2 linked regions of the Terriglobus roseus genome follow. Each later gene encodes a partner of the first gene's protein in a complex. Links are inferred from orthologs where the notes say so. Each region holds a gene or a part of one and is shown on either strand. Other genes may lie near its edges.

What was found.
Region 2: the proteins of rpsG (region 1) and tig are in contact, whole or in part, in a crystal structure (PDB 3GTY), measured with the Thermotoga maritima proteins. The link is inferred for Terriglobus roseus from one-to-one orthologs. Residues at the interface, in WP_004081843.1 of Thermotoga maritima: Lys34, Lys52, Lys55, Glu59, Arg62, Gln63, Glu66, Asn67, Lys69, Val71, Arg95, Ala109, Lys110, Lys111, Gly112, Arg113, Pro114, Glu117, Glu121, Ile124, Ala125, Tyr127, Asn128, Asn129, Thr130, Gly131, Lys135, Asp139, Arg142, Met143; in WP_004081061.1 of Thermotoga maritima: Glu122, Val124, Val129, Leu130, Tyr133, Glu188, Gly259, Ile262, Tyr263, Glu266, Ser270, Glu273, Gln274, Glu277, Arg308, Gln311, Ile312, Ser315, Tyr316, Glu325, Arg329, Arg336, Leu363, Phe366, Trp367, Arg373, Leu377, Arg381, Leu384, Glu387.

Annotation. Positions count from the first base shown.
Region 1 is NZ_LT629690.1:218,223-221,504, forward strand. The notes cover bases 138-3,098. They hold rpsG (30S ribosomal protein S7), read left to right. Parts: upstream 138-1,361; coding sequence 1,362-1,835; downstream 1,836-3,098. Other genes in these bases: BLT38_RS01070 (LssY C-terminal domain-containing protein), read left to right, coding at 138-668; rpsL (30S ribosomal protein S12), read left to right, coding at 892-1,275; fusA (elongation factor G), read left to right, coding at 1,995-3,098. Outside these bases: more of BLT38_RS01070, read left to right, coding at 1-137; more of fusA, read left to right, coding at 3,099-3,282.
Region 2 is NZ_LT629690.1:2,519,401-2,522,671, reverse strand. Bases 72-3,021 are described here. They hold tig (trigger factor), read right to left. Parts: upstream 2,254-3,021; coding sequence 889-2,253; downstream 72-888. Other genes in these bases: BLT38_RS10620 (hypothetical protein), read right to left, coding at 2,396-3,021; clpP (ATP-dependent Clp endopeptidase proteolytic subunit ClpP), read right to left, coding at 129-725; BLT38_RS10635 (FMN-binding negative transcriptional regulator), read left to right, coding at 72-83. In the rest of the region: more of BLT38_RS10635, read left to right, coding at 1-71; more of BLT38_RS10620, read right to left, coding at 3,022-3,271. UniProt on the Bacillus subtilis protein: Involved in protein export. Acts as a chaperone by maintaining the newly synthesized protein in an open conformation. Functions as a peptidyl-prolyl cis-trans isomerase.

The sequences.
Region 1 (3,282 bases):
TCACGGCTCTGGGGAACGAACATTTTGCAGGATGGAATCTTGGCGGATCGGTGACTCTGAACACGCGCGAGCACTTCTCGCATGAGTTCACGTTTGACTACAACCGAACTCCGTTTCAGGTGCAGTTTGTGGATCTGAATCTGGCCACTGGGCCGGATGAAACCGACCCGGTAACAGAAGCGGACTTTGGGTTTGAGGAGTCGATACTCTCAACCACAGAGTTCGGGTACAACCTGCAGTACCACCTGAAGCGACGGGATTCGCGCTGGCGACCCTACGTATTTGCCGGACCTTCTGTGCGGTTGATGCACCTGACAGATGCGCCAATCACCAAGGCGTCGCCATGGTTCAAACTGGGCCTCAGCACGGTGGGTATCCTGACCGCCGCTTGGAAATATGGCACTACACCGCCGCTCGAGGGTGGCGGCGTCTTCCAGATGGGCCTGCAATACGGTGGCGGCGTGAAGTACCGGGTGTCGCGGCGGGTATTGGTGCGGGCTGACTATAAGGAGACGCTGACTGGTCAGCCGGATTTCTGGTCAAAGTCGAAGAACGATATCTTCGATCCGAACGAACTGCCGGGCTACACCCTGGAAATCATTGGCCCCTTTACGGAGGGAGTCATGCGCCAGCAGCGGGCTACGATGGGCGTTTCCTTCGTCTTCTAGGCGGGCCTGGGCGTGGTTTTGATTGACGCCCGGTACCGTTCTTGGTACAGTGGAAGGGTTCCGAGGTTTCCCGCCCGTGGTGCGTCTTGACGTGCCGGTGGGTGGGAGGGGATCGCAGGTGCCATGCGCCGCGGCTCGTCATGAGAAAGCCTGATTGCCTTCCGGCGGTTGGTGCAGACACCCAAAGTTCAGAAGTCAAGTTAAGCAGTTTCAGGGAGTTATCGTGCCTACGTTTCATCAGCTTGTGAAGAAGGGCCGCACTGCGCCGAACTATAAGACGGCCAGCCCGGCATTGCAGGGATCGCCGCAGCGCCGCGGTGTGTGCACTCGTGTATACACCCAGACGCCGAAGAAGCCGAACTCGGCTCTCCGTAAGGTTGCGCGTGTTCGCCTGACCAACGGAATCGAAGTTACCTCGTACATCCCGGGTGAAGGTCACAACCTTCAGGAGCACTCGATCGTGCTTATCCGTGGTGGCCGTGTGAAGGATCTGCCGGGTGTGCGTTACCACATCGTTCGCGGAACGCTGGACAGCGTTGGCGTGGCGAAGCGTACGCAGAGCCGCAGCAAGTACGGCGCGAAGCGTCCGAAGCAGGCAGCAAAGTAATTAACGACCTGTCCGGGATACGGACAGGCCCAAGCCCAGATGCTTGAGAAGTCTACGGCGCTGGGGGAAGAAGAAAGAAGAGAAAGATGCCACGTAAAGGTCATATTGCAAAGCGCGAAGTAGCACCGGATCCGGTGTACTCGTCCACTCTGGTCACGAAGTTCGTTAACAGCATGATGTGGGGCGGCAAGAAGTCCACGGCGCAGAAGATTTTCTACGCGAGCATGACGAACCTGGAAGCCAAGGGCGGCGGAGACGACGCGCTGACGCTGTTCAAGAAGGCTGTTGAGAACGTGAAGCCCCTGCTGGAAGTGAAGAGCCGCCGTGTTGGTGGTGCGAACTACCAGGTGCCGATCGAAGTGAACCCGGAACGCCGCACCTCGTTGGCGATCCGCTGGCTGGTGAGCTATGCTCGCTCGCGCGGCGAGAAGGGCATGGTCGACAAGATGACGGCCGAGCTGCTGGATGCTGCGAATGGCCGTGGCGCTGCGATGAAGAAGAAGGAAGACGTGCACCGTATGGCCGAAGCGAACCGTGCCTTCGCGCACTATCGCTGGTAGTCACGTCGGGTTAACTTACTCCGCAGTAAGTTGACATGAAGTTGTAACAAGCACGAAATAACTTGGGACCCAGATTCAGGAGTAAGTCAGGCGGGCTGGCTTACTCCTGAACCTGCGAAGGACAGCGGACGTCATAAGTTCCGCAGAAGAGACAAATACGTGGCACGCACAATTGCTCTGAATAAATGCCGCAACATCGGCATCATGGCTCACATCGACGCGGGCAAGACGACGACGACCGAGCGCATCCTGTTTTACACCGGTGTAAACCACCGTATCGGCGAAGTGCACGAAGGCACCGCCACGATGGACTGGATGGAGCAGGAGCAGGAGCGCGGCATCACGATCACGTCGGCTGCAACGACGTGCATGTGGAACAACTACCGCATCAACATCATTGACACCCCCGGCCACGTGGACTTCACGGCTGAAGTAGAGCGTTCGCTCCGCGTTCTTGACGGCGCTGTGGCTTGCTTCGACGCTGTTGCCGGTGTGCAGCCGCAGTCGGAGACGGTGTGGCGTCAGGCTACCAAGTACAAGGTTCCCCGTATCTGCTTCATCAACAAGATGGACAAGAACGGCGGCGATGCTGAGTACGCAACGGGCACCATCCGCGAGCGCCTTGGCGCAAACGCGATCATGCTGCAGCTTGCAATCGGCGCAGAGGCAAACTTCAAGGGTGTTATCGACCTGGTCCAGATGAAGGCCATCCTGTGGCATGACGAGACCATGGGCGCGAAGTACTCCGTGGAAGAGATTCCGGCTGCTCAGCTCGACAAGGCAAAGGAATTCCGTCAGCACCTGATCGAAGCTGTTGCTGACAGCGACGACGCTCTGATGGAGAAGTACCTCGAAGGCGAAGATCCGACCCTGGATGAGCTGAAGTCGGCAATCCGTAAGGCAACGATCGGCATGAAGATCTTCCCCGTGCTGATGGGTTCGTCCTTCAAGAACAAGGGCGTTCAGACGCTGCTGGATGCGGTTATCGATTACCTGCCCAGCCCGCTGGACATCCCGCCGATGATCGGCCGCGATCCGGAAGATCCGGAAATTGAAATCATTCGCAAGGCTGATGACAACGAGCCGTTCTCCGCGCTTGGCTTCAAGATCATGACCGACCCGTTCGTCGGCCAGCTGATCTTTATCCGTAACTACTCGGGCACGCTGAAGACGGGCGACTCGGTTCTGAACCCGCGTACGCGCAAGACGGAGCGTATTGGCCGTCTGCTGAAGATGCACGCCAACAAGCGCGAAGAAATCACGGAGATTCTGGCCGGCGATATCTGCGCTGCTGTGGGTCTGAAGAACCTTGTTACCGGCGACACCATCTGCTCGGAGAAGGCTCCGGTCGTTCTGGAGTCCATCGACTTCCCGAACCCGGTGATCGAAGTTGCAGTAGAGCCGAAGACGAAGGCTGACCAGGAAAAGATGGGTCTTGCGCTGGCGA
Region 2 (3,271 bases), 2.3 Mb from region 1 along the record:
TTGCCGACCGTGAGGGCGTTGCCGCTGGGTTGCGAGAGCAGGGCAGGGACGATGTGGCCGACCTCATACCTCTGAGGAAATAAGAAAGCCCGGCGATTGCCGGGCTTCTTCGTTCTGTGATCGTTCTCTTACGTACGAGGGCGGGTGATGATGTCGTCGATCAAACCGTAATCCTTGGCCTGATCCGCGCCCATCGTGAAGTCACGGTCAGTATCGCGTTCGATCTGATCGAAGCTCTGGCCGGTGTGCTCTGCCATGATCTTGTTCATGCGCTCGCGGAGACGCAGAATCTCACGTGCATGAATGTCGATCTCGGTGGCCTGACCCTGGATGCCGTGTCCCATGATCAGCGGCTGGTGAATGAGGATGCGCGAGTTCGGCAGAGCGAAACGCTTACCCTTCTTACCCGCCATCAACAGGAAGGCGCCCATGCTGGCGGCCTGGCCAATGCACAGCGTGGAGACGTCATTCTTGATGTACTGCATGGTGTCGTAGATGGCCATGCCTGCGCTGACCGATCCACCCGGAGAGTTGATGTAAAGCTGGATGTCCTTCTCCGGATCTTCACCGGACAGGAAGAGCAACTGCGCAATGATCAGGTTTGCAACGTTGTCATCGATCGGAGTTCCCAGAAAGATGATGTTGTCGCGCAGCAGACGGCTGTAAATGTCATAGGAGCGTTCGCCCCGGCTCGTCTGCTCGAGCACCATTGGAATCAGACCCATGTATCTCCTCGTTTCCGTTGTTGCTCTTGATGCTTCGCGAGTCACATCGACTCACGCTTCGCTGCATTTCGCTACGTGCCAAAATGCGTGTCCATAGAATAACGGCTTTAGCCTCTGAGGGAATCCTCCCGCAGTTGCTAAAGCCGTTTTCTTTTGAATCAGGTTATGCCAGTTTTTCGTACAGAGCCGTCGCGGTAGCTTCGCGGCGCATCTGCTCACGCATGCGTTGCAGTGAACCATCCTGCGTCATCTGCTGACGAAGAACGTCCTGCGGCTGACGGGTCTGGAAGCTGAGGATCATCAGCTCGCGCTCCACATCATCGTCCTTCACCTGAACGTTGGTCGCTTCCGCGATCTTGTCCAGGATGAGCGACGCCTTTACTTCCTTGATGGCTTCTTCACGCTGTGCGGCGCGCAGGCTGTTGAAGTCAAGCTGCTGCATCTGCTCGCGCGTCATGCCCTGCTGGGCAAGCGCACGGAGGCCGCGATCCAGACGGACGTCGATCTGCTGCTGGATGAACGCCTCGGGAACGGGGAACGAGAACTTCTCGACCAGGGTGTCGACCAGCTTGCCCTTGTCTTCGTTCTCCGCATTCTGCTTCTTGCCTGAGGTCGCGTTCTCACGCAGGCCAGTCAGGAAGGCATCCCAGGTCTCGTAATCGCCAAGCTGCTTCGCGAACTCGTCGTTCTTCTCGGGGTAGACCTTGCGCTTGATGGATTTCAGCGTGACGCTGTAGTCAATCGTCAGGCCGGCCAGGCGAACGTCGCCGAAGTCGCTGGGGTAGTTCACTTCCAGCTCAAACTCAGCGCCAGTCTTCTTGCCACGCAGAGCATCGCTGAATGCGGGTAGGGTGTTCTTGCCGCCGATTTCCACCAGAACATCTTCGCCGTCGATCTCGTCGGCTTCCTGCACAGTGGTGTCGCCTTCGGCCTTGCGACGAACGCCCTTGAAGGTGATCTCAGCCCAGTCGCCATCGACCAGTTCACGATCTTCTTCCACCGGTTCAATGGTTGCGTGTGCATCCAGAACGCGATCCAGCTCGATGTCGAATTCCTGCTCAGTCAGTGCGGGATCGGCCTTGATGACGGTGACCGTCTCGTATCCGCTGATGTCGAAGCCGGGCATGACTTCAAACTGTGCACGGAAGCGCAGCGGCTGACCTTCGTTCAGGTTCAGCTCAACGATCTGCGGCTGGGAAACCGGGCTCAGGCCCTTGGACTCGATCTCGGTGCGGAAGCGGTCCTGCACCAGGAGGTCCATGACTTCCTGACGAACTTCGCGAGCAAAGCGATTGCGGATGGTCGCCTCAGGCACCTTGCCCGGACGGAAGCCAGGGATGCGGGCGAGCTTCTGGTAACGCTTCACCACTTTGCCGAAGGCCTTGTCCACATCGTTGGCCGGAACTTCGACGCTGATTTCCTTGGTCAGTTCGGGGTTCAGCGCGGGGCCATGAACGTGGTTGTGACCAGCGTGATCGTGGTCGTGCGTGTGCTGTTCTGCCGTCTCCACGGGGGTGGTCTCGGCCACTGCTTCTACTGTCTCGTTCGGAGTCAAAATCGGTGCCTTCTGGATGAGTCTCTGCGGCGTGCTGCGGCGGTGTGGCCGCGTGCGGATTTGCCGTCATCCACCATGGTACGGACAGCGGCGAAGAGGGTCAAACGCGCTGCGTTTAATTGCCGGCCGGGGAGTAGGAATTGTTCGGCGCCACCTGGATTCTCAGGCGCCACTGGAGGGTTTCGCCGGGTCCCACAACCGTCTTGGCTCCATCGGGTCCTTCGGTGCTGAAGGTGATTGCGACCGAGTTTGCATCCTGGGGGACATCTACCCGGAAATTCCGAATGCTGGGCGTTAAAGCCATCAATCGTAAGACATACCCGTCCGCCACGTTGTGCAGCCGGAGCTCTGGTCCGCTGCTCAAATAGGAGTACTTCAGGCCCTGCCATGTCCGATGGAAATTCGGTGTATTTATGGGAATCTCCACAGCCTTTTCTGCATTTTCGGCGGTTTCCGGGGGAGTAATCCTCAGGCTGCCAAGACCCTTTGCCGGAATCGCAAACTGCGGCGTCCAGGAAAGCACAACTGATTTTGGATCATCAGAGACGTTTTTGGCCGTGATGGAGAGGTCATAACCACGGTCTGAGATGGTCGTGGAGACCTTCGTCTGAATGCCTGACGGTGGCGGGGCTATGCCACTGGGGCCCGGGGTGGGCTCGGGGGAAAAATCGGCGGTGGCACCGGTACCACCTGGGGTCATGTCATTATGGGCGTCCTGAGCCGCCTGCGTGGCCAAAATTTCCCCTCCCTCTGAAGGACCTGTCTGTGGAAAGACCTTCAGTGAGATAGGCGAGTATTTCAGCGATGCTTTAGGTGCACCAGTATTCGGCATTAGCAGTGGCGCAATGGACGGAATGGGTGTTCCCAGGAGCAGGTCCTGCGGATCGCGACCCGGGAGATCCAATGAGAGCTGCAGAATCCCCATGCCTACGCCGGGCATCACGGAAAGGCCCACAAACTGAGGTGTAACTCCAGAGGCGGGTGAGATGCG